One region of the Streptomyces sp. RLA123 genome, then DNA from elsewhere that is predicted to be linked to it. Evidence: riboswitches for the same ligand, from Rfam matches in the RefSeq annotation. Region 1 holds a riboswitch; the other holds the start of a gene.
The links. A riboswitch is a leader RNA that binds a small molecule or an ion and turns the genes downstream of it on or off. The one in region 1 is predicted to bind glycine.
Positions count from the first base shown of each region.

Region 2: linked by a shared signal. The riboswitch ahead of gcvP (aminomethyl-transferring glycine dehydrogenase) and the one ahead of gcvT (glycine cleavage system aminomethyltransferase GcvT) in region 1 are both predicted to bind glycine.

Region 1 is NZ_JBWDOR010000003.1:2,690,351-2,704,908, reverse strand. It holds gene RV983_RS12060 (hypothetical protein) at 1-1,831, opposite strand, end outside; gene RV983_RS12055 (L-serine ammonia-lyase) at 2,708-4,090, opposite strand; gene glyA (serine hydroxymethyltransferase) at 4,245-5,516, opposite strand; gene gcvH (glycine cleavage system protein GcvH) at 5,582-5,962, opposite strand; gene gcvT (glycine cleavage system aminomethyltransferase GcvT) at 6,051-7,163, opposite strand; glycine riboswitch at 7,222-7,346, opposite strand; glycine riboswitch at 7,348-7,450, opposite strand; gene RV983_RS12035 (AAA family ATPase) at 7,623-8,312, shown strand; gene RV983_RS12030 (hypothetical protein) at 8,351-9,151, opposite strand; gene RV983_RS12025 (enhanced serine sensitivity protein SseB) at 9,357-10,127, shown strand; gene RV983_RS12020 (enhanced serine sensitivity protein SseB C-terminal domain-containing protein) at 10,182-10,958, shown strand; gene RV983_RS12015 (DUF885 family protein) at 11,010-12,521, opposite strand; gene RV983_RS12010 (ABC transporter permease) at 12,806-13,804, shown strand; gene RV983_RS12005 (ABC transporter substrate-binding protein) at 13,870-14,558, shown strand, end outside.
Region 2 is NZ_JBWDOR010000003.1:6,713,511-6,728,068, reverse strand. It holds gene katG (catalase/peroxidase HPI) at 1-1,321, opposite strand, end outside; gene RV983_RS30745 (Fur family transcriptional regulator) at 1,766-2,176, shown strand; gene RV983_RS30740 (DUF6131 family protein) at 2,299-2,454, opposite strand; gene RV983_RS30735 (PhzF family phenazine biosynthesis protein) at 3,105-3,935, shown strand; gene RV983_RS30730 (CPBP family intramembrane glutamic endopeptidase) at 3,948-4,775, opposite strand; gene RV983_RS30725 (glutamate-cysteine ligase family protein) at 4,818-6,314, opposite strand; gene RV983_RS30720 (hypothetical protein) at 6,350-6,616, shown strand; gene RV983_RS30715 (hypothetical protein) at 6,859-7,488, shown strand; gene RV983_RS30710 (DUF5999 family protein) at 7,739-7,945, shown strand; gene gcvP (aminomethyl-transferring glycine dehydrogenase) at 8,064-10,958, opposite strand; glycine riboswitch at 11,109-11,213, opposite strand; gene RV983_RS30700 (PRC-barrel domain-containing protein) at 11,315-11,698, shown strand; gene RV983_RS30695 (DNA polymerase IV) at 11,718-13,079, opposite strand; gene RV983_RS30690 (MerR family transcriptional regulator) at 13,169-13,747, opposite strand; gene RV983_RS30685 (bifunctional nuclease family protein) at 13,985-14,458, opposite strand; gene ftsR (transcriptional regulator FtsR) at 14,548-14,558, opposite strand, start outside.

The sequences.
Region 1 (14,558 bases):
GTACGGGCAGTTCGGTCATCGCCCGGCGTACGGCGGAGCTGTGCCGCTCCCACGCCGCACCGGCGAAGCCGCGGAAGGCGCTGCGTTCTTCGGGCGTGCTGCGGTGGCGCGGCGACATCGGGACGGGGCCCCTGGCGGCGTGTCCGGCCTCCTGCGGGGCGTGCGGGGTTGGCGGACGGCTCGGTGTCCCCGTCGCCCGCGGCGGCGGGGCGGCGGGGCCGGGCAGGGGCGCCGCCGGGGCCGTGCCGCGGGGGGCGGGTGAGGGGCCCCTGCGGTGCTCGGCGGCCCCCAGCGGGCCGCGCTCGTCCAGGGGCCGGGGCGGCTTCGGCGGTGTGCCCTGGGGGCTGCTCGCGCTCTCCGCGGCCGGGCCCACATGCGTCCCAGGGGTCCCGGACTCCCCGGGGGCGGGTGGACGTACCTCTCGGGTGGGGGAGAAGCGGATGACGCGCAGGCTGTGCTCCGCCGCCAGGGCCCGCAGCGCAAGGCCGCCGTCGGACGGGGCGGCGTGGACGTGGAGCGTGGTGAGGGCGCGGACGCCGGGATTCACCGCCGCGAGCACACGGGACACGGCGGGCCACAGCGTCGCCGTGAGACGGTCGCCGGGGCGACCGATGTCGATCACGGGACCGTCGTGGTTCACCGGCCGGTCGCTGTGCGGGACCGGGGTGCCACCGGTGGGGCCGACCCACAGTCCGGCCCTGGTGACCACGACACGCCACTCGGGAGACAGGAGGAACTCCCCGTTCGCGGCGGGGCCGTCCACGGTGCGGGGCCCGACGATCCCCTCGGGTGCGAACCAGCGCAGCAGCCGCGGCGGGCGCGGGCGGTCCGCCGTGCCCGCGGGAGCGCAGACGACCGCGTCGACGTACGGCAGCCACCGCGGCACCTCGTCGGGGTCGACCATCGCCGAGCGCACTCCATAGCGCCCCATGGGTCCGTCGGAGGCGAACAGGGGGAGGCCCGTGGTGACCTCGACCTCGATGCCCAGCGTCGAGGCGACCGACTGGGCCAGGGGCAGCAGATCGGCTCTCCCTCCTGGCACGAGGCGCACGCTGCACTCCTCGGCCGGCACGGCCTCCAGCAGGGTGACGACGTCCGATGCCGCGATGTCCTCACCGAAGGGGACGCCGACGATCACGGCGGCCCGCCGGGGATCGACCGGGACGGTGTGGAAGAGGTCACCCGGGCGCGGTGCGGCCGAACCCGCGGGGCGGATCAGCAGACCTGCCGGAACCTGGTCCACCACGCAGCCGCTGACCGCGGTCGCGGAGATCCGGCGAAGCGCGGTCTGCCACCGGGGAGTCGGCGTGCGCGGCCCGAGCGGCACCGGCGCCCGCCCCGGTACGAAGCGCCGCCACCCGCCGGTGCCGGGCGGCACGAACGCCGAACCACCCGGCACCACCACCACCGGTCCGTCGGGAGCCTCGACCGTCATGTTCCAGGCGTCGGCGATACGCCGGGCCGTGGCGGCGCGGCCGGGGCGGTCGTCGCCGGCCCCGGCGAGCACCAGACGCACGGTCCGGGTGCCGTCCGCCTGGAGGGTGTCCAGTACCTCGCGGAGTCGTGGCCACAGCCCGCTGTGCGCGGCCGGCTCCACGGCGACGACGATCGTGGCCGTGCCGTCCGGCGACGCCATGGTGCGGGCCAGGTCACTGACGTCGGCCGGGTCCAGGCTGTCGTCGGTGGGTGTCCGCAGCACCAGCAGTCCGCCGTGGTCCTCGACGAGCACCTGGGGGGCGGGGTCGTCACCGGGCCGACTCGCGGGTTGCCTGCGCGGCGGAACGCTCGCGCCGGCGCCTCGCCTGGCCAACGTCTCGCGCCAGCGGCTCATGGGGCCTTCCTTGTCCTACACATACCGATTCACCGAAAACGCTCGCGCCGACGTCGCCGCGACCGGATCTCCACCAGGGCACTCGCGGGTGCCGGGGCAGCAGCGGCTGCGCCCGCCATGCGATCACGGGGTGTGCGCACGCTTCGCCGGCAACCGGGGGCGCCGTCCGTCGGCGTGCCGTGCGCCGCACCGCACGCGGTGGTGGTGCCCGCGGCACCCGTCCGACGCGATCGCGCTCTCCGCCGCGGCAGGCCCCCCTCTTCGCCGTGACCCGCGAATGTCACCCTTGCTCCGTCCCCGCCCTGGCAGGTGATGACCGCGATGTCGCCCCCACCGTGGACGACGGCGTTCCCCGCGCTTCGTCGTTCCGCTCGCTCCCCATGACTCACCGCGGTGAGTCGCGGCCAGGTTGCCCCCGGAGTCCGTCGTCAACGTGGTCGGACGGTTGACGACAGGCTGCTTCCGGGAGAACAGCCCCCTGGGCGACCCTGCCGACGGAGATTGTCGCCGACCGACCGGAGTCGTGTGAGCCCGGTCCTGGTACGGGCGCCTCGCGCCGTTTCCCCTGCCGGCGCAGGGTCGCGCCGATCGCGACATGTCGGTCTTGCGCGCATGTGCGTGCTAGGCCGAGACCTCGGGCTGCGTGGACTGCACGGACTCCGGCCGCTCCAATCGAGGCCGGCGGTGCCGCGTGCGCCGCTGAGCTCACTGAGGTGCCCTTGACTGCCGGCCGGAAGGTCTCGTGCAGGGATTTCCTGGGGACCTCAGGGACTTTCAGCTCTGCCCGAGGGACTTACCGGGGACTTCCCGCAGTGCAAACAGGGAAGGCCCTGACAGCTGCGAAAGATGAAACTTCGCAGGTCAGGGCCTGTTCCCCTAGCACTCGATGACGTTGACCGCGAGCCCGCCCCGCGCCGTCTCCTTGTACTTGACCTTCATGTCGGCCCCGGTCTCCTTCATGGTCTTGATGACCTTGTCGAGGGAGACGTGGTGCCGTCCGTCGCCGCGCATCGCCATCCGGGCCGCCGTGACGGCCTTGACCGCGGCCATGCCGTTGCGCTCGATGCAGGGGATCTGGACGAGGCCGCCGACGGGGTCGCAGGTGAGGCCGAGGTTGTGCTCCATGCCGATCTCGGCGGCGTTCTCGACCTTCTCCGGGCCGCCGCCGAGGACCTCGGCGAGGCCGCCCGCGGCCATGGAGCAGGCGGAGCCGACCTCGCCCTGGCAGCCGACCTCGGCGCCGGAGATGGAGGCGTTCTCCTTGAAGAGCATGCCGATCGCACCGGCGGCGAGCAGGAAGCGGACGACGCCGTCCTCCCGTTCGGCCTCCGTCGACGCCTGGGCGACGAAGTTGACGTAGTAGTGGAGCACGGCCGGGATGATCCCGGCGGCGCCGTTGGTGGGGGCGGTGACGACGCGGCCGCCGGCGGCGTTCTCCTCGTTGACGGCCATCGCGTAGAGGGTGACCCACTCCATCGCGTGCGCCGCGGTGCTGCCCTCGGCCCGCAGCTGACGGGCGGTGGCGGAGGCGCGGCGGCGCACCTTCAGGCCGCCGGGGAGGATGCCCTCGCGGGTGAGGCCGGCGTTCACGCATGTCTGCATGACGCCCCAGATCTCCAGCAGTCCCGTGCGGATCTCGGCCTCGGAGCGCCAGGCCTTCTCGTTCTCCAGCATCAGGCCGGAGATGGAAAGGCCGGTCTCCCGGGTGAGGCGCAGCAGCTCGTCGCCGGTGCGGAAGGGGTACTTCAGCACGGTGTCGTCGAGCTTGATGCGGTCCTCGCCGACCGCGTCCTCGTCGACGACGAAGCCGCCGCCGACCGAGTAGTAGGTCTTCTCCAGCACGGGCACGCCGGCCTCGTCGTAGGCGAAGAGGGTCATGCCGTTGGCGTGGTACGGCAGCGAACGGCGCCGGTGCAGGACCAGGTCGTTGTCGACGGAGAAGGGGATCTCGTGGGCGCCGAGCAGGTTGATGCGGCCGCTGCTGCGGATGAGCTCGACACGCTCGTCGGCGGTGTCCACGTCGACGGTGCGGGGGGAGTCGCCCTCCAGGCCCAGCAGGACCGCCTTGGGGGTGCCGTGGCCGTGTCCGGTGGCGCCGAGGGACCCGAAGAGTTCGGCGCGCACGGAGGCGACGCCGACCAGCAGTCCGTCGTTCTTCAGTCGCTGGGCGAACATCCGGGCGGCGCGCATCGGGCCCACGGTGTGCGAACTGGACGGGCCTATGCCGATCGAGAAGAGGTCGAAGACGGAAATGGCCACGGTGAAGAACTCCTCGGGTTCACGGACCCCGTTGTCCGTGGGTGGCCGGCGGGATCGCCGCCGGGTGGTGCGGATGGCGCGCGCGGGTGTGGCGCGCAAGGTCCAGTGTGCGGGACCGCCCGCCCGGGCGGTCCCGCACACCGGGTGACGGCCGTTACTTCAGGCCGGGGTACAGCGGGTGCTTCTCGGCGAGTGCGGCGACCCGGGCGCCGAGCGCCTTGGCGCTCTCCGGGTCGAAGCCCGGCTTGAGGGCCTCGGCGATGATGTCGGCGACCTCGCGGAAGTCCTCGGTGCCGAAGCCGCGGGTGGCCAGCGCGGGCGTGCCGATGCGCAGACCCGAGGTGACCATCGGCGGGCGCGGGTCGTTCGGGACGGCGTTGCGGTTGACCGTGATGCCGATCTCGTGGAGGCGGTCCTCGGCCTGCTGCCCGTCCAGCTCGCTGTCGCGCAGGTCGACCAGGACCAGATGCACGTCCGTGCCGCCGGACAGCACCGAGACGCCCGCCGCCGTGACGTCGGCCTGCGTCAGCCGCTCGGCGAGGATCTTCGCGCCCTCCAGGGTGCGGACCTGGCGGTCCTTGAACTCCTCGCTCGCAGCGACCTTGAAGGCCACCGCCTTCGCCGCGATGACGTGCTCCAGCGGGCCGCCCTGCTGGCCGGGGAAGACCGCCGAGTTGATCTTCTTGGCGAACTCCGCCTTGCTCAGGATGACGCCGCCGCGCGGGCCGCCCAGAGTCTTGTGCGTGGTCGTGGTGACGACGTCCGCGTGCGGCACGGGGGAGGGGTGGAGACCCGCCGCGACCAGGCCGGCGAAGTGCGCCATGTCGACCATCAGGTAGGCGCCGACCTCGTCGGCGATCCGCCGGAAGGCCGCGAAGTCCAGCTGCCGCGGGTACGCGGACCAGCCGGCGATGATCAGCTTCGGGCGGGACTCCTTGGCGAGGCGCTCGACCTCGGCCATGTCGACCTGGCCGGTCTCGGCGTCCACGTGGTAGGCGACCACGTTGTAGAGCTTGCCGGAGAAGTTGATCTTCATGCCGTGGGTCAGGTGCCCGCCGTGGGCGAGGTTCAGGCCCAGGATCGTGTCGCCGGGGTTCAGCAGCGCGAACATCGCGGCGGCGTTGGCCTGCGCGCCCGAGTGCGGCTGGACGTTGGCGTGCTCGGCGCCGAACAGCGCCTTGACCCGGTCGATGGCGAGCTGCTCGACGACGTCGACATGCTCGCAGCCGCCGTAGTAACGGCGGCCGGGGTAGCCCTCGGCGTACTTGTTGGTCAGCACCGAGCCCTGGGCCTGGAGGACCGCGACCGGAGCGAAGTTCTCCGAGGCGATCATCTCCAGGGTGGACTGCTGGCGGTGCAGTTCGGCGTCGACGGCTGCGGCGACGTCGGGGTCGAGCTCGTGCAGGGAGCTGTTGAGAAGCGACATCTGGGGGGTCATCCGTCCGGAGGTCGGGGTGGGCAGGTCGGGGCGGCGGGGGCGCCGCGGCGGCGTCAGCTGCCGGTGAAGGCGGTGTACTCGTCCGCCGAGAGCAGGTCGGCGGGCTCCTCGGACACCTTCACCTTGAACAGCCAGCCGCCCTCGAAGGAGGCCGAGTTCACCAGGGAGGGGTCGTTGACGACGTCCTCGTTGACCTCGGTGACCTCACCGGAGACGGGGGAGTACAGGTCGCTGACCGACTTGGTCGACTCCAGCTCGCCGCAGGTCTCGCCCGCGGACACCGAGTCGCCGACCGCCGGGAGCTGGACGTAGACGACGTCGCCGAGGGCGTTCGCCGCGTGCTCGGTGATGCCCACCGAGGACACGCCGTCCGCGTCCGCGGCCGACAGCCACTCGTGCTCCTTGCTGTAGCGCAGCTGCTGGGGGTTGCTCATGACGTGAATTCTCCTGGATGACGGAATGTGCTGATGAACGGCTGTCTTGACAGGTGGGACGGCTGTGCCCGGTGTGCGGGCGGGAACCTCAGCGCTGCCGCTTGTAGAACGGCAGGGCCACCACCTCGTACGGCTCATGCGTACCGCGGATGTCCACGCCCACACCGGAGGTGCCCGGCGCGGCGTGCGCGGCGTCCACGTACGCCATGGCGATCGGCTTGCCCAGGGTCGGGGACGGGGCGCCCGAGGTGACCTCACCGATCACGGCGCCGCCGGCCACCACCGGGTAGCCCGCCCGCGGGACCCGGCGGCCCTCGGCGACCAGGCCGACCAGCTTGCGCGGCGGCTCGGCCGCGGCGCGCTCCGCGGCGGCGGCCAGCGCCTGCCGGCCGACGAAGTCACCGGGCTTGTCGAACTTCACGACCCGGCCGAGGCCGGCGTCGAACGGGGTGAGGGCGGTGGTCAGTTCGTTCCCGTACAGCGGCATGCCCGCTTCCAGGCGCAGCGTGTCCCGGCAGGACAGGCCGCACGGCACCAGGCCGGCGTCCACACCCGCGTCGGTCAGCGCCTGCCACAGCTTCTCGGCGTCGGCCGGGTCGACGAACAGCTCGAAGCCGTCCTCTCCGGTGTACCCCGTGCGGGCGATCAGCGCGGAGACGCCGGCGACCGTGCCGGGCAGCCCGGCGTAGTACTTCAGGCCGTCGAGGTCGGCGTCGGTCAGCGACTTCAGGATGCCGGGGGACTGCGGTCCCTGGACGGCGATCAGCGCGTAGGCGTCCCGGTCGTCGCGCACGGCGGCGTCGAAGCCGGCCGCGCGCTCGGTCACGGCGTCCAGGACCACCTGCGCGTTGGAGGCGTTGGCGACGACCATGTACTCCTGGTCACCGAGGCGGTAGACGATCAGGTCGTCCAGGATGCCGCCGTCGGGCGAACAGATCATCGTGTAGCGCGCGCGGCCGACGGCCAGCGCGGAGATGTGGCCGACCAGCGCGTGGTCCAGGGCCTCGCCCGCGGCGGGGCCGGTGACCGTGATCTCGCCCATGTGGGACAGGTCGAAGAGACCGGCCCGGGTCCGTACGGCGGTGTGCTCGTCGCGCTCGCTGGCGTACCGCAGCGGCATGTCCCAGCCCGCGAAGTCGGTCATGGTGGCACCGAGGGACCGGTGCAGGGCGTCCAGCGCGGTACGGCGGGGTTCACTCATCGGGCGGGCTCCCAAGGACATGGAAAGACAGGTCGGGCGATGACAGGAGGGGGGCTTGCCCTCCCCATCTGTCATCGGAACCTGAGAGGTTCACCTGGACCCTCCGTGCGGAGGAGCCCCGGTTTGCACCTTGGGTGGGGCGGCCGCCCCGGACCGGGAGGGCTCGCCCGCTTTTCAGATGTGCCTCGGACGCGCGGTATCTGTGCCTGAGAGATTCAAGGGAGGACTTGCTCCTTCGGCGCCCCGCCCGCCACGGCGGGAGCGGGGAACTCTCCCGCGCGGCCTCGAACGGCCGATATGTGATTGAGGTCGCCATCATTGCACGGCCGCTCCGCCTTGTCTCGGCCGTGTCCCCGATGTCCCGGTCGGGTCCCGATCGTGTCGTCACCGCGTTGCTTCCCTGGGTAGACGCATACCGAGGATTTACCATTTCTTGAAAGTCATACCGGGAGGGCGACTGTGCGGTGGCAGAGTGCGTATGCGACGGCCGGGGCACCGGCCGCTCCCCGTCCGGTGGCCGTCCGGCCGGCGGTCCCTCCCCGCGGCGCGGTCCGCGCCGGGCACTCCGTGCGCCCGCGCAGGCTGGTCGACCTGCGGGCGGGCCAGGCCCGGGTACGGCGGCTGCGCTACCCGGCCGGCGACATCCTGATCGTCTCCGGGCTCCCCGGCGGCGGCAAGAGCACGCTGATGCGCCGCGTGTCCGGTGACGCCTGGCTGATCGACTCCCAGGACGTGCGCGAGCGCTGGCAGACCCGGATGCCGCGCCTGCTGCCGTACGCCGCCTACCGCCCCCTGGTGCGGCTGGCCCACTACGTGGGGCTGTGGCGGGCCCTGCGTTCCGGGGCCGGTGTCGCCCTGCACGACTGCGGCACCCTGCCGTGGGTACGGGCCTGGGTCGGCCGGGAGGCCCGGCGCCGCGGCCGGGGGATGCACCTGGTGCTGCTCGACGTGCCCGTGGAGGCCGCCCTGGACGGGCAGCGCGTGCGGGGGCGGGGGGTGTCTGCGTACGCCATGGCCCGGCACCAGCGGGCCTCGCGGCGGCTGCTGCGCGCGGCGGAAAAGGGCCGGCTGCCGGCCGCGTGCACCTCGGCGGTGCTGCTGGACCGCGAAGCGGCCCGGCGGCTCGAGGCCATCGACTTCGACGGCTGAGCGGCCGGGCCGCCACGGTGGTGCGGTGACTGCCCGGACTACTGGACCTGCGGGGCAGGGGCCACGGGCATCTGGGGAGCCTGCGGGTTTGCAGCCTGGTCCTGGGGCGCCAGGACGTCGGGAGCCTGCGGGTTCGCAGCCTGGTCCTGGGGCGCCAGGACGTCGGGAGCCTGCGGGTCCTGCGCCGACCCGTCCTCCAGCGGCAGGGGGATGGGAAGGGGGAGCGCACCGGTCAGCAGCTTCGGCACGGACAGCAAAAGCGCCTGCAGGTCGCCGACGACGGTGGTCACGCCGGCGGTCACCCCCGCGAGGTCCTTGGCCAGGACCGCCTTCAGCAGCGTGGCGACGTCGGCCACCAGCTTGTCGAGCTGCTTCTGGACGTCGGACACGGCGTCCGCCGCGCGCTCGGCGCCGTCGGCGGGCTCCGCGACGTCGGCGGACTGCGGGTCGGCAGTGGGGTCGGCCGGGAACCCGGCCGCCGGGTCGGCGCCGGACTGGTCGGTCTGCGACGGGTCGGCCGGGGAGGCGGACTGGTCGACGACCGTGGACAACTGCTGGGTCGCCTCCTCCAGGCCCTGGCGGAGCTCATCGAGCTTCGCGGAGTCGGGAGCCTGGGCCTGGGCCTCCTGAGTGAGCTTCGCGCCGATCGACAGCGTGTCACCCAGCTTGGCGATGAGCTCGGCACGGCCGGTCTCCGCCGCGTCGGCGGCAGCCGCCAGGTGAACGGCCGAGATCCGGACCGGGGCGTGGGCACTCGCGACACCGCCGGTGAGGCCCATCGTCAGCGAGCCGCAGACGGCGGCCGCTATGAGGGCGGAGGTGGTCCTGGTGATGCGCATATTGAGGAATCTCCCAAGTGAGGGTTTTGTACTTGCCTGCCCCACCTTGTGAGAAGTCATGACCCCTCGCAACCGGACGGTCGCAGAGTGTGACGGTTCCAGGCCCGGAGGGGTCCGTGCGGCCCGCCTGCGGATAGGGTTTTGGGAGAGGGCACCACGACCGGATATTGCGAGGCGAGACGCAGTGAACATCCCTGGGCAGCGGATACCCGACGGATTCGCCCCGGCGTTCGCCGCCGGACCGGCCGCCGGCACCTGGCCCGCCAACGAACTTGAGGAAGTCCTCACCGCGGCCCTCGGCGATCCCGGCGCGACCGCCCGGGTCCTGGAGGTGCTCGGCCGCTCGGAGTTGTGGATCCCGCTCCCGGCCGGCGGCAGCCAGGCCAACTCCGATCTGGACCTGCCCACCATCGAGCTCGGCGGGGGCGCCTTCGTCCCGGTGTTCAGTTCCGAGCAGCAGTTCCTCCATGCCGCGCAGGGCATGGACTTCGCCGTCGCCCCGGCCCGGGAGTTCGCCCGCGGACTGCCGCCGCAGGTGGGGATCGCCGTCAACCCCGGGGGCGCGGTGGGGATTCCGCTGCCGCCGCCGGCCGTCATGGAACTGTGCCGCACCGGCCGTGAGCCCGGCACGCCGACCGGCGCCCGGGTGCGGCTGTGGGAGCCCTCGCCGGACGACGAGCCGGTGGAGTTCCTGGCCGCCGCCGCGGGCGAGTTCGCGGTCACCCCGGTCGTCCTCACCGCGCGTCGGGCCCTGGCCAGCGTCGAGGGGGACCCGGCCGCGCTCTTCATCGGCGTCGAGCTCGACCGCTGGCAGGAGGAGGACCGGGTCGCCGCGATGACCGCGCTCGGGCGCGCGCTCGGCGCCGTCCAGGTGCCGTGGCAGGTCAATCTCGTCCTCCTCGACGTCGCACAGGACCCCGTGGGGGACTGGATGGTCGAGCGCGTGCGACCCTTCTTTGTCGGCACCGGCGCATAACCTTGGTCCGGCAGGCGAGGCAGCAGACGACGCAGAGGCGGAAGGGCGGGTCACGTGGGCGCGGGCGCGGGAGGGGACGGTGGGCTGGAGCATGCGCTGCGGCAGGTGACGCCCGGTAGGTTCGACGCGTACGAGACGCTGCTGCGCTCCCTCGCCGACGGCGAGGTCTGGATGCTGCTGTGGCAGGGCACGCCCGGCGGCGCGGACGCGCAGTACGGCAACATGGAGGTGGGCGGCTTCGGTTACGCCCCCTGTGTGACCTCCTCGCGCGAACTGGCCGCCAGCGGCTGGAGCCGCGCCCACGAGGTCGTGTCCGGCCGGGAGATCGCCGCCTCGCTCTTCCCGGACCGCTGGGGCCTGTGGCTCAACCCGCACGCCCCCGGCGGCGGGGTCGGCGTCCCCTGGCTCGACCTGCGCCGGATCGGTCTCGGCCTGGACCAGGCCCCCGCGGGGCCGTTGCGGATAGCCGAGCCCGCGCTCCAGATCCCGCAGTACTACGCCCTGTTGTCCCAGCAGGCCCACCGCACCCCCGCGGTGCGTTCGCTGCGGCGCGCCTGGGTCCAGCCGACCGTCGGCGAGCCGTATCTCGCGATCGGCGTCGACCTCTACGACGCCGGCCCCCAGTCCGCGGAGACGGTGCGTCTGATGATGCAGTCCGCCCTCGCCGCGGTGCCCCAGGGGCTGCCCGTCGCGGCGGTCCCGCTCGCCGACGAGTACGACCCCGTCGGCATGTGGATGCGGGCCGCCGCGTCACCCTTCTACGACCGTGACGCCCACGCGGGCGGCGGTGCCGCGAGCGCCGTCCAGGGCTGGGCGCCGCAGCGCCACTGAGCCCTCTCAAGGCGGCTCACCGGTCCGCCCTCGGCCGCCTCCGGGGGCCCGTCAGAGCACCGCGGAGATCAGTCCGAGCGGCGGGCTGCCGAGCTCCAGCAGGGACGTGTGGAACCGCTGCAAGGTGAAGTCCCGGCCCCACTCCCGCCGGGCCCGCTCGCGCAACCGCATGATCTCCAACTTGCCCCAGGTGTACCGCCCGTAGGCGGCGTCGAACGTTCCCCGGCGGGCCTCGGAGGCGGCGCCCGCGCGCGCGAGGTGGGCGTCGCGCATGAACCGCGAGGTGGCCTCCTCCAGCGTCATCGCCCCCGTGTGCAGTCCGATGGCGCAGACGAGCCGCGTGACGCGGACGAGCGCCTCGAGGGCCACGCCGATGGCGAAGCGCGGGTCGCGGGAGCGGAAGCCCTCCTCCAGGCAGACCTCCTCGGCGTAGTGGGCCCAGCCCTCGCAGAAGGAGAGCGAGTGCAGGACCCGCCGGACCTGGGTGGGTGCGTGCCGCAGCGCCCGGCCGTGGGCGAAGTGCCCGGGCGCGACCTCGTGCACGGTGATCGCGGGCAGGCTGGTGCGGCTGAAGACCGACAGCCATTCCTCGCGATCCTCCTCCGGCCAGTCCGGCTCCGGCGGGGTGACGTGGTACCAGGAGGCGCTGTCGGCCTCCTCCGGGGCGGCCCAGGTCATCATCGCCATGGACCAGCGCCGCGACGGCGGCGCGGGGCCCACGAGGCAGTCCCCGTCGAGCCACGGCACGAGTCCCCGGCGCCGGGTGAACTCGATGACCTCCTCGGTGAGCCGGGCGGCCTCGGGGATCACCCCCTCCGCGCCGGGATGGTCGGCGAGCAGCCGCGGGATCAGCTCGCCGACGGTGTGCTCCGGGTCGAGCTGCCGGCAGGACTCGGTCAACAGCTCGGTGAGCCGGTCGCGTTCGCGCTCCGCCTCCTCCGCGAGCGCGGACAGGTCCACCGGCAGACCCTCTTGACTGCCCATCAGCAGGGCGAGAGCCTCGCCGCCGAGCCGCGGGTCGGGGTCGCCGGTCTCGGCGGCGCGGGCGATGTGGTCCACCAGCCGGCGGTGCGCGGCGAGCGCGGGACCGGCCTCCGGCTCCTGCTCCGGGTCGAGGCCGGCGGCCAGCCCGCGGACCGCCCCGAGGAGTGCCCCGGCGACGGGCGCACTCACCCGGTCGAGGGACGCGACGGCCGCGTCCACCGCGTCCGGCCACTGCGCCAGATGCCGTCTGCGGGCCTCCGCGAGCTCCTCGTGCGACGCGTACTCCCGGTCGTAGGCGGTCAGTTCGAGGTTCGACAAATGGGGATAGGGATCACGCCGGTGCAGCTCCAGCTCGCCGTACTGGACCTTGAGGGTGTCCTCGAAGACCGACAAGTGCCGTTCGTCGTGCGTGTCCGGAAGGGCCGCTTCGCGGCGTCGCGCGTGGGTCAGCGCGGACAGGCCGCGGCGCACGCCGTCCGGTGACAGATCCTGGACCTGACCGTCGTACTCGTGTAGCCCTGCCATCTCCCTGACCACCGGGACCATGAGGTCGCACACCGCGCGCAGCCGATCATTCATGGGTCCGACGGTAGCGACTCGGGAGCACTCCCGGCGATCTGTCAACGCGCGTAACACCGTGGTAATAACGGGCGAACCGTCACCACATCACGGTTGCGCATACATTCACCGTCAGGTCTGGTGTGTGATCGCGGCCAGCATCCAGACTCACCCGCCAAGGGGGTTTCAAACCTCTGCTTTCACCTGCCACAGCACCTCAGCACCACCAGCACCATCGATGAGTAAAGCCGCTACAGCGGCGGGCGCGCGCCGGTAACCCGCCGGCGAGAGGGGTCAGTTTCACCATGACCGCACCGATAGAGACCACCGCTTCACAGACCGAGGCACCGCCGGAGGCTGTGCTGAGCGGGGCCACCCGGAGCCAGATCGAGGGACGTTCCCTCGGCCAGATCGCCTGGATGCGCTTCAAGCGTGACAAGGTGGCCGTGGCCGGTGGCATCGTCGTGATCCTCCTGGTGCTGCTGGCGGTACTTGCCAAGCCCATCGAGATGGTCTTCCATCTCGACCCCAACGCGTTCCACCAGGATCTGGTCGATGCCGAACTGCTGTCCCCCAAGGGCGGCTGGGGCGGCATGAGCTGGCACCACCCGCTGGGTGTGGACCCACAGTTCGGACGCGACATCCTGGCCCGCATCATCGAGGGCTCCTGGATCTCGCTCCTGGTCGCCACCGGCGCGACGATCCTCTCCAACGTGATCGGAACCGTTCTCGGCATCGTCGCCGGCTACTACGGCGGCTGGGTCGACAGCCTGATCAGCCGGATGATGGACATCTTCCTGGCGTTCCCGCTCCTGCTCTTCGCCATCTCCATCTCGGCCTCGCTGCAGGACGGCGCCTTCGGGCTGAACGGGCTGCCGCTGCGGATCTGCGTGCTGATCTTCGTCATCGGCTTCTTCAACTGGCCGTACATGGGACGCATCGTGCGCGGCCAGACCCTGAGCCTGAGGGAGCGCGAGTTCGTGGACGCGGCCCGCAGCCTCGGCGCCCGCGGGCCGTTCATCCTCTTCCGGGAACTGCTCCCCAACCTGGTGGCGCCGATCCTCGTCTACTCGACGCTGCTGATCCCGACCAACATCCTCTTCGAGGCGGCGCTGAGCTTCCTCGGGGTCGGTATCGCGCCGCCGCAGGCATCCTGGGGCAACATGCTGACCAGCGCGGTCGACGTGTTCCAGGCGGACCCGCAGTACATGTTCGTGCCGGGCCTGGCCATCTTCATCACCGTCTTGGCGTTCAACCTGCTGGGCGACGGGCTGCGAGACGCCCTCGACCCCCGCAGCAAGTGACTCGGCGCGCGGTCAATGCGCTCCGCAGTGCAGCAACATCACCGAATGAGGGGGCTTACCTCGGCATGAACAGCAGAAAAGCAACGGCCATCGTGGCGCTTGCCACGGCAATGGCCCTGGGCGCGTCGGCGTGCAGCAGTGGCAACAAGAGCGGCGGCTCGAGCAGCGGCAAGAGCACGGCCGCCAAGGACGCCGCGCTGACCCAGATCGTCAACAAGTCGGACAAGAAGGGGGGGACGGTCACGATGGAGGACTCCGACGTGCCGGACTCCCTGGACCCGGGCAACACGTACTACGGCTGGGTGCAGAACTTCTCCCGTCTGTACGGCCGCACTCTGCTGACGTTCAAGCCCGCCGCGGGCAAGGAGGGCCTCGAGCTCGTCCCGGACCTGGCCACCGGCCTGGGCAAGGCGTCCGCGGACGCCAAGACCTGGACCTACACCCTCCGTGACGGCGTCAAGTTCGAGGACGGCACTCCGGTCACGTCCAAGGACGTGAAGTACGCGGTCGAGCGCAGCAACTTCGCGCCCGAGGTCATGGCCAACGGCCCGACGTACTTCAAGGCCTACCTCGAGGGTGGCGACAAGTACCAGGGTCCGTACAAGGACAAGTCCCCCGAGGGCCTGAAGTCCATCGAGACCCCGGACGACAAGACCATCGTCTTCCACCTCAGCAAGCCCTTCGCGGACTTCGACTACCTGGCGACCTTCTCGCAGACGGCCCCCGTGCCGGCGGCGAAGGACACGGGCGCGAC
Region 2 (14,558 bases), 4.0 Mb from region 1:
AGAGCAGGACCTCGTCCGGGACCTCGGAGCCGAGGTAGCGGACGACCGGGCCCATGTCACGGTGCGTCAGCTTGTACCAGGCACGCGCGAAGGCGTCCGCGAACTCGGCGGGGTTCTCCAGGAAGCGCCGCGAGATCTGCTCGTAGGCCGGGTCCACGCGCAGCGACAGGTCGGTCGTCAGCATCGTGGGCGCGTGCGACTTCGACGCGTCGTGCGCGTCCGGGACGGTGCCCACGCCCGCCCCGTCCTTCGGCCGCCACTGGTTGGCGCCGGCGGGGCTCTGGAACAGCTCCCACTCGTAGCCGAAGAGGATCTCGAAGAAGGTGTTGTCCCAGGTGATCGGGGTGTTGGTCCAGATACCCTCGAGACCGCTGGTGATGGCGTCGCCGCCCTTGCCGGTGCCGAAGGTGTTCTTCCAGCCGAGGCCCTGCTCCTCCAGCGCCGCGGCCTCCGGGTCGGCGCCGACGCTGTCCGCCGGGCCGGCGCCGTGGGTCTTGCCGAAGGTGTGACCGCCCGCGATCAGGGCGACGGTCTCCTCGTCGTTCATCGCCATCCGGCGGAACGTCTCGCGGATGTCGCGGGCCGCGGCGATCGGGTCCGGGGTGCCGTTGGGGCCCTCGGGGTTGACGTAGATGAGGCCCATCTGCACGGCGCCGAGAGGGTTCTCCAGCTCCCGGTCACCGGTGTAGCGCTGGTCGCCGAGCCAGGTGGTCTCGGGACCCCAGTAGACGTCCTCGTCGGCCTCCCAGACGTCGGCGCGGCCGCCGGCGAAGCCGAAGGTCTCGAAGCCCATCGTCTCCAGGGCGACGTTGCCGGCGAGGATCATGAGGTCGGCCCACGAGAGGTTCTGGCCGTACTTCTTCTTGACCGGCCACAGCAGACGGCGGGCCTTGTCGAGGTTGCCGTTGTCCGGCCAGCTGTTGAGCGGCGCGAAGCGCTGCTGGCCGGCGCCGGCGCCGCCCCGGCCGTCGCTGATGCGGTACGTGCCGGCGCTGTGCCACGCCATGCGGATGATGAACGGGCCGTAGTGGCCGAAGTCCGCGGGCCACCAGTCCTGCGAGGTCGTCAGGACCTCGGCGAGGTCGCGCTTCACCGCGGGGAGGTCCAGACTCTGGAACGCCGCCGCATAGTCGAAGTCGCCGCCGAGGGGGTTGGCCACGGCGGGGTTCTTGGCGAGGATCTTCAGGTTGAGCCGCTCCGGCCACCACTGGCGGTTGCCGCCGCCCTGCGTCGGGTGCGGAGCACGCCCGTGGGCGACCGGGCAGCCACCTCCGCCCTCCGTCTTGGCGTCTACGACGATTGCGTCATGGTTCTCAGACATGCGAATCCTTCCGGACCAGGCGGATCACGGTGCTCAGGCACTGCGGGTGGCAGGACAGCGGGGGCAGGGGGCCTCGTGGGCCGTACGGCAGGGGCCGGGCGCGACGCACGGAACGCGCCGCGGTGAACGCGGAGGAGGCCTCAGCCACGAGTCGGCAGGACGGCACGACCCGCTCCGGTACCGGGAAGGCCACCGTTCCGGGCGGTCCTCGCCGTCGGGCACGGCCGGGCCGGCAGCGCGCAGATCGCCGGCGGTGATCCCGTCACGTCCCTGTCTCCTGCCGTGCTGGGGGCTTCCAGTCCCTTGGCTATTGCCGGAACCGATCCTACGATGGACGCAGTCCAAGTCAAGAAGCGAGCCAACCCCCACCGCCGAACGCACCGGCCCCGGGACGTCCACTGGTAAATTTCGGGTATCCCATCGAACCTGAACAGGTGAACCGACATGAGTGACCTTCTGGAGCGACTGCGAGGGCGTGGCTGGCGGATGACCTCCCAGCGGCGTGTCGTTGCGGAGGTCCTCGACGGCGACCACGTACATCTCACGGCCGACGAGGTGCACGCCCGCGCGTCGCGGCGGCTGCCCGAGATCTCCCGCGCGACCGTCTACAACACCCTGGGCGAACTGGTCTCCCTCGGCGAGGTCATAGAGGTCGCCACGGACGGCCGCGCGAAGCGCTACGACCCCAACGCGCACCGCCCGCACCAGCACCTGGTGTGCTCCCGCTGCGGCACCGTCCGCGACGTCCACCCGGCCGGCGACCCGCTCGCCGACCTCCCCGCGCAGGAACGGTTCGGTTTCGTGGTGTCCGACGTCGAGGTCACCTACCGCGGGCTCTGCCCGTCCTGCGCCTGACACGTCGTGCGCCCGTCCGCGCCGGGCCTCGGGGCGATCGTCGCGCCGGCAGCCCGGCGTTGACCCCTCGCACGCCGAACGGCGCGCCGATGGCGCGCCGTTCGCGTTTTCTCCCGGGTCGCCTAGTAGTAGTGGCGGCGGCCGCCGATGGCGTGCCCCAGTGCGCCCAGCACCCAGAGCACGAGCCCGATGACCACGAGGATGATCCCGATGGTCCACAGGATCGATATGCCTGCCAGGAATCCGATGATCAGCAGGATGACGCCGAGTACGATCATGATGTCCTCCGTTGCCCGATGTCACGACGCCCGGTTCCGCACGGCGCGAGCGGCGTTCGCTCCGTTGCGCCACCGGCACTCGCCCGACTTCTGTGCACCTCGCCGAGGTGCCTGTCCCGCCGTTCCGGCGTGCTGCGCGACCGTGCGGTCATCGAAATCACCTCATTCGCCATAATCCGTTCCTTTCGGGCGGCTACCCCCGTTTGCGCGGATCATCCCTGTTCCGACTCGTGCACTTCCAGGGGCCCGCGTTCGCCGGACGCCCGGCCTCGAAAAGCCCGCACCGGACCGGTGCGAGCGGGCCGGTCGGCCGACAGCACGCACCACGCGTCTCCGGGACCGCCCATCACCGGACTCGCCCGCCGCATCGCCGGGTGCGGTCCGCACTTCGCACCGCTCCACATCCCGCCCAGCCGGGACGACGTGGCACTGTCCCCGCACAACGCCGCCCGCCGCGACCACGCGGTTCCGGCGAGCGCGCGTCGACGGTCCTCGTCCTGCGGGACGGCAAGGCCCACCGCGTCAAGAGCCTCCGGTCCGACGTCGAGTACATGAACGCCCTCTTCGCCCGACGCCCGGCCGATCCCCGGGTCCACGACCGCCGGATTGGCCCTGGCCTGCGGCTTCACACCCCGCCTAGGCTCACCTTCATGCGGATTCGAATCGTCGACGCCTTCACCGACCGCCCCTTCGGGGGCAATCCGGCCGGCGTGCTGCTGCTGCCCGACACGGACACCTTCCCCGCGGACGAGTGGCTCCAGTCCGTCGCCGCGGAGCTCAACCTCTCCGAGACCGCCTTCGCGCACCCCACGCCCGGTGCCGCCGACGCCGACTGGGCACTGCGCTGGTTCACCCCGGCGGCGGAGGTGAACATGTGCGGGCACGCCACACTGGCGACGGCCCACGCCCTGCAGACCAGCGGCGCCGCCGGCGGCACCGTACGGTTCAGCGCCCGGTGCGGAGTGCTGACGACGAGCACGGCCGCGGACGGCACGATCACCATGGACTTCCCGGCCGCGCCGCTGACACCCGTCGAGGTGCCCGCCGGCGTGACTCCGGCGATCGGCGCCGGCGTGCTGTCGGCCCACGGGACCGGTGAGGACGTGGGCGACCTCCTGGTCGAGGTGGCCGACGAGCAGACGGTACGGGCCCTCGCCCCCGACCTGGCGCAGGTGGCCGCGCTGCCGTCGGGCCGCGGGCTGATCGTCACGGCACCGGCCGAATCCCCCGGGACGGCGGGCTACGACTTCGTCTCGCGGTGCTTCTTCCCCGCCCTCGGCATCCCCGAGGACCCGGTGACGGGCAGCGCGCACACCGCACTCGCCCCGTTCTGGGCGGCGCGACTGGGCCGCGGCGAGCTGACCGGGCTCCAGGCCTCCGCCCGTGGCGGCCTGGTACGGACGGTGCTCCGCGGGGACCGCGTACTGCTCACCGGCCGGGCGGTGACGGTGGTCGACGGCGAACTGCACGCCCGCCCCTGACCCGCCGCGCGCTCACGCGGTGGGCAGCCAGCCGACCTTGCCCGCCAGCACCGCATACCCGACGAACGCCACGATGTCGATGAGCGAGTGGGCCGCCACCAGCGGGCCCACCCGCCCCCAGCGGCGGTAGAGCAGCACGAAGACGACGCCCATCGCCATGTTGCCGAGCAGGCCGCCGATGCCCTGGTACAGGTGGTACGAACCGCGCAGCACGCTGCTCGCCACCAGCGCCCCCATCGGCGTCCAGCCCAACTGGCCGAGCCGGCGCAGCAGATAGCCGACGACGATCACTTCTTCGAGCACGGCGTTCTGCATCGCGGAGGCGATGAGGACCGGGATCTTCCACCACACGTCCGGCAGGGACTCCGGCACGACCGTCAGGTTGGCCCCCGAGGCCCTGGCCCCCAGGTAGAACAGCAGCCCCGTACCACCGATGACGGCGGCGACGACCGCCCCGCGCAGCACATCGGAGCGCGGCCGCCGCAGGTCGAACCCGATCACCGGCATGCCCGTGCCCTCCCGCGCAAGCAGGTGGGCCACGAGCGCCACCGGGACCAGCGCGGTGGCGATCCCGAACAGCTGCCAGGCCAGATCCAGCCACGGCCGCCCGGGCGCCTGCGTACCCACCAGGGTGGCGGCCTGGTCCTTCAGCCCGCCCGGCTTGGTGAGGGAGCCGATGAAGCTGATGAGCGCCGAGAGCGCGCTGGCGCCGAGCGACAGCGCGAGCACCAGCAAGGTCTCGCTGCGCAGCGTGCGCGGCTCAAGTGCGCCGGCGCCGCTGCCCCCGGCGCCGCCCGCGTCGATCGTCCTGCCGTCCTCCGTGGCGTCCACGCGCGCCATCCTGCCTCATCGGCTCGGCGGGCAGCGCGCGCGGGGCCCGGCTCAGCGCCCCACGGGCCATTCGTGGACGGGCGCCCCGTCCTGCATCAGCTCGCAGTAGCGCACGGTCATCGCGGCCAGGGCGCGCTGCCGGTCCAGGCCGCGGTCCAGCTCCCGGTGGAAGACCGCGGCCTGCCACTCGGCGCCGTTCGTGCGCCTGCGGCAGCGGCCCTCGATGATCCCCAGGTAGTGGTCCCGGTCCACCGGGTCGATGCCCCAGCCGTCCAGGCCCGCGGCGGCCATCGGCAGCAGTTCCTCCAGCACGAGTTCCACGACGGGCACTTCGATGGTCCCGCTGCCACGCGAAGACCTGGGCCAGCGCAGCACGGCCTCGATGCCGTGGCGGCAGGCCTCGTCGAAGTTCGCCGCCGCGGCGGCGAACGGCAGCCGCGTCCAGACCGGGCGCGGCGCCTCCGCCAGGGCCCGCACGAGGCCGTAGTAGAAGGCCGTGTTGGCGACGACGTCGGCGACGGTGGGACCGGCGGGCATGACCCGGTTCTCCACCCGCAGATGGGGGACGCCGTCGACGACCGCGTAGACCGGCCGGTTCCACCGGTAGATCGTGCCGTTGTGCAGGGTGAGTTCCCTCAGCTGCGGTACCCCGCCCTCGTCGAGGACGTGCAGCGGGTCCTCGTCCTCGCAGATCGGCAGCAGGGAGGGGAAGTAGCGCACGTTCTCGGCGAACAGGTCGTAGGCGGAGTCGATCCAGCGCTCGCCGAACCAGGTCAACGGGCGTACGCCCTGGGCGCGGTGCTCCTCGGGACGCGTGTCCGTGGCCTGCTGGAAGAGCGTCGGCCGGGTCTCCCGCCACAGCTCACGGCCGAACAGGAACGGGGAGTTGGCACCGAGGGCGACCTGCGGCCCGGCGACCACCTGCGCGGCGTTCCATACGGCGGCGAAGCGGGCCGGGGTGACCTGGAGGTGCATCTGCATCGAGGTGCAGGCCGCCTCGGGCGCGATGGAGCCGGACGTGCTCGTCAGGCGCTCCACGCCGGCGATGTCGAGGGTGATGTCCTCGCCGCGGGCGGCCAGGATGCGGTCGTTGAGCAGGGTGTAGCGGTCGACGCGGGAAAGATTGGCGCCCACCAGGTCCTGCGCCCCGAGCGTGGGAAGGATTCCCACCATCACGATCTGGGCGCCGACCTCCCTGGCTTTTCTGTCGGCATATCCCAGTGCCATGCGCAACTCTTCGGCGAGACGGTCCAGGACCCGTCCGGAAAGCCGGTGCGGAGCGATGTTCACTTCGATGTTGAACTGTGCGAGCTCGGTCTGGAAATCACGGCTCGCGATGCGCTCCAGCACCTCTTCGTTCATCATGCGCGGCAGACCGTCCCGGTCCGTGAGATTGAGTTCGATCTCCAGCCCCATGAGATTCCGGGGCTTGTCGAAACGTTTCTCCTCCAGCAGCCGCTCCAGCCCCAGCAGGCACTGCTTCAGCTTCCTGCGGTAGCGCTGGCGGTCGGAGAGGTCGAACCCCGTCGCTGCGACCTTTTCCCCCATCGAAGGTCCCTCCTCGCGTGGGCCGTGATCACATCATGCCCACGGTTGAGATCGATAACGCCCCCTGTGACGCACACGACCCGGTAAGCTGGCCGCAGCACCGTCTTCCGGCACATTCCGATGGCATGGCACATCATTCATTTGCCATCGGCGGCGCCCTCGTGAAAAACGCCGACGAGATTCAGCCATCCGTGTCCACGGAGAATGCGCAGTTCGTCGAGCGGGAGACGGCCAGAATGCGGAACATTCGGCCGTTCAGGGTGACCGGGATCCGCCTTGCGGTTAATATCGCTGACGGCTAGGTGAAACACTGCCCGAACACACCTCGTATATCCTCAGTTCACAGGCAGAGCCTCCGCGATCCGCAGCGCGCCCGCGACGCTCCGGCCACGGGAAAGGGATCCGCATGCCCCCGCTGATTCCGAACGCCGCCACCCACCGGCGCCCCATGTGTTCGGCCTGCCCTGGCCTGCCGTTTCATCGCTGACAGCGCTGTTAGCACCCCATTGAGCATCCCGTGTCTCCCCATGAGAGGCCGCCCACCATGCCGCTGCAGGTAGCTCCAGCCCCCGCACCCGCTCTGCGAAGCGTTCTCGCCGCACTCAGCTCGCCCACCGCCGTCCGCGAGGCCCGCACACCCTCACTGCGTTCCGCGAACAGGCTGCTCGTCGCCGAGAACCCGCTGCCACTGCACGTGCTCGACCCCGTGGCCGCCGGGCCCGACGGACTGCCGAGGGCGCGGCTGACCGGCTGGCGCTTCCACATCCACTCCGGGGAGCGGAACGAGGCGGCGGTCCCGCCGTCGGACGGCCGGGACCGGGTGGTCGCCGCCGGGGAGACCGTCCACACGCCGGACGGATGGGCGTTCTCACACTTCTGCGAAGGGCCTTACCTGGCCTCGACCGAGCGCGCGCTGCTCCAGGCCGACGCCTTGGTCGCGCCCTACCAGCCGCACCTGCTCTCGGTGCCGGGCCTTTACATGCTGACCCTGTGGCTGCACGGTGACACCGGTGCCGACGCCGGAACGGCCCAGCCGGCCGCCACGGACCTGCTGATCCCCCTCGCGCCGGCGCCTCCCGGCATCGCGGCCCACCGCATGCACCGGCTCTCCGATCTGGTGCCCGTGCTCACCCTGCGGCTGGCACCGCCACCCCTGCTCGGCACCATCGCTTGACGGTTCCTCCCGGGGCGATGCTCGAACGCCTCCGTGACCGACCGGTCACGGAGGCGTTGCATTGTCCGGGCAACCGCCCGCCAGAGTGAAAGCGTCACCAACTATCGAGGGCAGCTCGCGCGAAATCCCTGCGGAAAACCGTCAGTAGAGCAACACTGGGACCGACCGACTGAACGGGGGAACGGCCATGACTGAGGTTCCTACCCAATCAAGCCGTATGTCACACCACTCGCAGCGAAAGACATCGTCCATGTGCTCGCACCAGCCGCATTGCCCGTCCGCCGCCAACTCCGACCGGGAGGCCGCGCACATCGTCGCCAGCCACCCCGAGCAGGGCTGGAGTCTGCTGTGCAACGGCGTCCTGCTCTTCGAGGACACCGGTGAACTGCTCCCCGACGGACAGATCATCGCCCCGCACCGCCCGCTCGGCAGCGAGCACGTCGTCACCGCCGCATGACCCGCGGCACCGACGACACACGAACGACGCGACAGACTTGAAAAGGGCCGACCCCGCCGACGAACAGCGGGGCCGACCCTGGTGACTCCCCGGCCCGCTCCCCCGGGCCCGGTCGTGACTACACGTCGTACTCGTCCAGCGGCGGGCAGGAGCAGACCAGGTTGCGGTCGCCGAAGGCGCCGTCGATACGGCGCACCGGCGGCCAGTACTTGTCCGCAGCCGACACGCCCGCCGGGAACACCGCCTCCTCGCGCGTGTAGGAGTGCTTCCACTCCCCACCCAGCGCCGCCGCCGTGTGCGGGGCGTTACGCAGCGGGTTGTCGTCCTTGGGCCATGCTCCCGAGCCGACCCGCTCGATCTCCGCGCGGATGGCGATCATCGTGTCGCAGAAGCGGTCCAGCTCCGCGAGGTTCTCGCTCTCCGTCGGCTCGATCATCAGCGTCCCGGCGACCGGGAACGACATCGTCGGAGCGTGGAAGCCGTAGTCGATCAGGCGCTTGGCGACGTCGTCGACGGTGACGCCCGTCTCCTTGGTCAGTTCGCGCAGATCGATGATGCACTCGTGCGCGACCAGCCCGCCGGGGCCGGTGTAGAGCACCGGGTAGTGCGGCTCCAGACGCTTGGCGATGTAGTTGGCGCCGAGCACCGCGACCTGGGTGGCGCGCTTGAGGCCCTCGCCGCCCATCAGCCGCACGTACGCCCAGGAGATCGGCAGGATGCCGGCCGAGCCCCACGGGGCCGCCGAGATCGGGCCCACGCCGGTCTCCGGACCGGCCGCGGGCTGCAGCGGGTGGTTCGGCAGGTACGGCGCGAGGTGCGCGCGGACCGCGACCGGGCCGACGCCGGGACCGCCGCCGCCGTGCGGGATGCAGAAGGTCTTGTGCAGGTTCAGGTGCGAGACATCGCCGCCGAAGTGACCGGGCTTGGCCAGGCCGACCAGGGCGTTGAGGTTGGCACCGTCGACGTAGACCTGGCCGCCGGCGTCGTGGACCGTCGCGCAGATGTCGGCGATGTGCTCCTCGAAGACACCGTGCGTGGACGGGTAGGTGACCATGAGCACGGCGAGTTCGTCGCGGTACTGCTCGATCTTGGCCCGCAGGTCCTCGACGTCGACCTCGCCGTCGCCGGCGGTCTTGACGACGACGACCTTCATGCCGGCCATCACGGCGCTGGCGGCGTTCGTGCCGTGCGCGGAGGACGGGATGAGGCAGATCGTGCGCTGGGTGTCGCCGTTGGCACGGTGGTACGCGCGGACGGCGAGCAGACCGGCCAGTTCGCCCTGGGAACCGGCGTTGGGCTGAAGGCTGACCTTGTCGTAGCCGGTGACCTCGGCGAGACGCTCCTCCAGCTCACGGATGAGCGTGAGGTAGCCCTCGGCCTGCTCGGCGGGCGCGAAGGGGTGCAGCTGGCCGAACTCGGGCCAGGTGACCGGCTCCATCTCGGTGGTCGCGTTCAGCTTCATCGTGCAGGAACCGAGCGGGATCATGCCGCGGTCCAGCGCGTAGTCGCGGTCGGCGAGGCGGCGCAGGTAGCGCAGCATCGCGGTCTCCGAGCGGTGCTGGTGGAAGACCGGGTGGGTCAGGTAGTCCACGTCGCGCAGCAGCCCCGCGGGCAGCGCGTCCTCGGTGGCTGCGTCCAGCGCCTCGATGTCGGCGTTGTCGCCGGTGACACCGAAGGCGGCCCAGACGGCGGCCAGGTCGGCACGGCCGGTGGTCTCGTCGCAGGCGATGCTCACCAGGTCGGCGTCGACCTTGCGCAGGTTCACACCGGCCTCACGGGCGGCGGACACGACCTCGGCGGCGCGGCCCGGCACGCGGGCGGTGACGGTGTCGAAGAAGGCACCGGTGGTCACCTCGACGCCGCCGGCGCGCAGGCCCCCGGCGAGGACGGCGGCATAGCGGTGGGTGCGGCGGGCGATCTGCGCCAGGCCGTCCGGGCCGTGGTAGACCGCGTACATACCGGCCATCACGGCGAGCAGCACCTGGGCGGTGCAGATGTTGCTGGTGGCCTTCTCGCGACGGATGTGCTGCTCGCGGGTCTGCAGCGCCAGGCGGTAGGCCTTGTCGCCGTCGGCGTCGACGGAGACGCCGACCAGGCGGCCGGGCAGGCTGCGGGCGTGGGCGTCGCGGACCGCCATGTAACCGGCGTGCGGACCGCCGAAGCCCATCGGCACGCCGAAGCGCTGCGTGGTGCCGATCGCGATGTCGGCGCCGAGCTCGCCCGGGGAGGTGAGCAGCGTCAGGGCGAGCAGGTCGGCGGCGACGGTGACGATCGCGCCCAGCCCGTGGGCCTGCTCGATGACGGGCTTCAGGTCGCGCACCGCACCGGAGGCACCCGGGTACTGCAGGAGTATGCCGAAGACACCGCGCTCGGCGATCTCGGCGGGGATGCCGTCGGTGAGGTCGGCGACGACGACCTCGACGCCGGTGGGCTCGGCGCGGGTCTCGATCACGGCGACGGTCTGCGGGAAGGTCTCGGCGTCGATCAGGAAGACGCCCTGCTTGACCTTGCCGACCCGGCGGGCCAGCGCCATCGCCTCGGCGGCCGCGGTGCCCTCGTCGAGCAGCGAGGCGCCGGAGGTCGGCAGACCGGTCAGGTCCGCGACGACCGTCTGGAAGTTGAGGAGGGCCTCGAGGCGGCCCTGGGAGATCTCGGGCTGGTACGGGGTGTACGCCGTGTACCAGGCGGGGTTCTCCATGACATTGCGCAGGATGACCGGCGGCGTGAAGGTGCCGTGGTACCCCAGGCCGATCATCGGCCGCAGCACCTGGTTGCGGTCCGCGAGCGCGCGCAGTTCGGACAGCACCTCGGGCTCGGTGCGGGCGGCCGGGAGGCCGAGGGCCTCGGCGCTCTTGATGGTGTCCGGTACGGCTGCGGCGGTGAGCTCGTCCAGCGAACCGTAGCCGACATGCGCGAGCATCTTCGCCTGCGCGGCGGCATCGGGTCCGATGTGACGCTGCTCGAACGGGATGCCGCGCTCCAGCTCGGCGAGAGGGATGCGGTGGGCGGTCATCTGCGGAGGCCTCCTGGTCTGACGCGACACGGCCTCCCCCTCTGTCATCTGAACCTGAGAGTTTCACCGTCCCGCGCGCGGGACGGCTTTCACCGTCGGTGAGGAACGGGCTGCCACGGACGGGCGTCCCTTCCTGCTTTCCAGAGTGACCTCACCCATGCGGTACGGATGCCTGAGAGATTCCGGGGAGGGTTTGCTCCTTCGGCGCCCGGCGGCCGGTGCTGAGCACCGCCAGGGCTCTCCCGCATGGGGTCGCCAGCCGATGCCAGCCTACCAGCGGGGTTCGTTGAACGGTCATGTGACAGCGGACACCTTTCGTGCCTAAATGGGAGTAATCGCGACCAGTTGGAGGGACCGTGCAGACCGGTATCGATCCGCGGAGCCTGATCGGGCGCAGGGCCTTCGACCGCAACGGAATGAAGATCGGAACCGTCGACGAGGTGTACCTCGACGACGCCACCGGCGAGCCCGAGTGGGCCGCGGTGCGCACCGGCCTGTTCAGTCGCGACGCCTTCGTTCCGCTGGAACCGAGCGAGTTCGGCGAGGACGGGCTGCGCGTCCCCTTCGACAAGTCACTGATCAAGGACGCCCCGGACTTCGGGGTGGGCCGGCATCTCTCCCCGGAGCAGGAGCTGCAGCTCTACCACCACTACGGGATGAACGGCCCCAGCGCCGTCACCGGGCCGGACGACGAGCCGCCGCCCGACCGGGACTTCGGCAAACTGGCCGGCGACGGCTGACCGTCCGCTTCCGCCTCCCTCACCCGCCCGCGGACAACACCAGCGGCAGCGGCTCGGACGGCTCCAGATCGGGGTCGGCCACCGCGAAGGTCCGCACCCTCCCCGGCAATGCCGAATGGGGCTCCTCGAAACGCACGGTGACCCGGCCCACGCCGCTGCCCTGCACCCAGCCTGCGCCGTACTCGGCGTGCCGGACGTCCTGACCCGGCGTCCAGCGCCGTTCCGCGGCGGTCGGCGTCCCCGCGGCGGCGGTGGGCTGATCCGCCCCCGCGTCCGCCCCGGCGGCGCCTTCCTCGTCGGGGGCCTCCTCCTCACGCTCGGCCGCCTGGGCGAAGAGGTCCTCCTGTGTGAAATCCGCCAGCCCCGCCACGCCGACGCCGAGCAGCCGGACGCCGCCCGAGAGGTCGACGGCCTCCAGCAGCCGCTCCGCCGTCTCCCGAACCACCGTGGGGTCGTCGGTCGGGGCGCGCAGCGTCTCGGACCGGGTGAGCGTCGTGAAGTCGTACCGGCGCACCTTCAGCACGACGGTGCGGCCGGAGCGCCCTGCCTCGCGCAGCCTCCGTACGCAGCGGTCGGCGATCCGGTCCACCTCCAGCCGGATCCGGACGCGGTCGGTGAGGTCCACGTCGAAGGTGTCCTCGACCGAGATCGACTTGTGCTCGCGGTCGGGGACCACGGGCCGTTCGTCCACCCCCAGGGCCATGCCGTGCACATGCGCGCCGTGCGCCCTGCCCAGCAGGCGCACGAGCTCGGCCTCCCCCGCCTCCACGACGTCCCCGACCGTGGTGATGCCGCCCCTGCGCAGGTGCTCGGCCGTGGCGGGTCCCACCCCCGGCAGTGTGCGCACCGGCATGGGCGCCAGCAGTTCGCGCTCGGTGCCCGGCTGGATGACGACCATGCCGTCCGGCTTGGCCTGCTCCGAGGCGATCTTGGCGAGCAGCTTCGACCCGGCGAGCCCGACCGAGCCCGCGAGCCCCGTGGCCGCCCTGATGTCGGCCCGCAGCCGCTCCCCCACCCGCAGTGGCTCGTCAGCGATGCCGCCGGCCTCCAGGTCCACGAACGCCTCGTCCAGGCTCAGCGGCTCCACCAGCGGCGACAGCCGGGCCAGGATCTCCATGACGACGTCGCTCACCTGCCGGTACACCCCGAAGCGCGGCACGAGGTACGCCGCGTTCGGGCAGAGCCGGCGGGCGTACGCCATCGCCATCGCCGAATGGACGCCGTGCACACGGGCCTCGTACGACGCGGTCGCCACCACGCCCCGCGGGCCCAGCCCCCCGACGATGACCGGCTTCCCCCGCAGACTCGGCTTCGCGGCCTGCTCGACGGCAGCGAAGAACGCGTCCATGTCCAGATGGAGGATGGTCGGCGCGCTTCTCACGTCACCGATGGTGCCCTATGGCACCGACACCCGCCGTACGCCCGTACGGCAGCCGGTTGGTGCGACGGTCCGGCCCGGCGGTCCGCAGGTCAGACCGCGCGATGGCGGCGGCGGGCGAGTTCGTCGCCGGGGTTGCGGCCCACCAGCGTCTCGCCGGTGTCGACCCGCTCGCCGTGCAGCTGCGACAGCCCGCTCTCCACATCCCGCCACACGACGCCCACCGCGATCCCGAAGATGCCCTGGCCGCCCTGGAGCAGGTCCACGACCTCGTCGGGCGACGTGCACTCGTAGACGGTCGCGCCGTCGCTCATCAGGGTCATCCGGGCCAGCTCGGCGGGGCTGGTGGAGCGCAGGTGCTGCACCGCGGTGCGGATGTTCTGCAGCGCCACCCCCGTGTCGAGCAGCCGCTTGACGATCTTGAGGACGACGACGTCCTTGAAGCTGTACAGCCGCTGGGTGCCCGAACCGTAGGCCGGCCGGATGCTGGGCTCCACGAGTCCCGTACGGGCCCAGTAGTCCAGTTGGCGGTAGGTGATCCCGGTCGCCGCGCAGGCCGTGGGCCCGCGGTAGCCGACACTCTCGCCCGACCCTTCCGGCTCCCGACCGGAGACCTCGCCCGTGCCCCCGCCGGAGGCCACGGCCGCGTTGCGGGCCAGGGCCGCGCGCATCGGGTACGGGCCGCCAGCGGCCATACCGTCGCCGGTGCTTCTCACGCCGACCTCCCGTCCCTTCGCACCCCTGAGGGCACGCGCACGTGCCATCGGGACTTTCCATCTCGACGGTAGGCAGTCACTCCGGGTGCGTCAACGATCGCCACGCTCGGCACGCCGAGTGATATCAACCCCTGGAGTGGTTTCGCGTATCCGCTCAGGGGGTACGGCTCGTCGAATGGCCGGCGCCGGACCTCACTGGCTGCTGGATCCGAAGTCCTCGGGCGAGATCTGATCGAGGAATTCGCGGAACTTCTCGACCTCGTCCTCCTGCTCGTCGGGGATGGCGATGCCGGCATCGTCCAGCACACCGTCGCTCCCGTAGATGGGGGTTCCGGTCCGCAGTGCGAGCGCTATGGCATCGGAGGGACGGGCGCTCACCTCCACGCCGCTGGCGAACACCAGCTCGGCGTAGAAGACGCCCTCGCGCAGGTCGGTGATCCGGACCTCGGTCAGCGTCTGGCCGACGGCCTCGAGCACGTCCTTGAAAAGATCATGGGTCAGCGGCCGCGCAGGCGTCATGCCCTGCTGCGCGAAAGCGATGGCGGTGGCCTCCCCCGGCCCGATCCAGATGGGCAGGTAGCGGTCGCCTCCCACTTCCCGCAGGAGCACAATCGGCTGGTTGGAGGGCATTTCGACCCGGACACCCACGACGTCGAGCTCGTTCACACAGCAACCCTAGGACGTGCCCGGCAGGTTTGGGTAGTCGGGACGGGCCCGGCCGGTCACCGGCCGGGCCGAGTCCCGGTCACTCAGCGTCAGAAGAGCC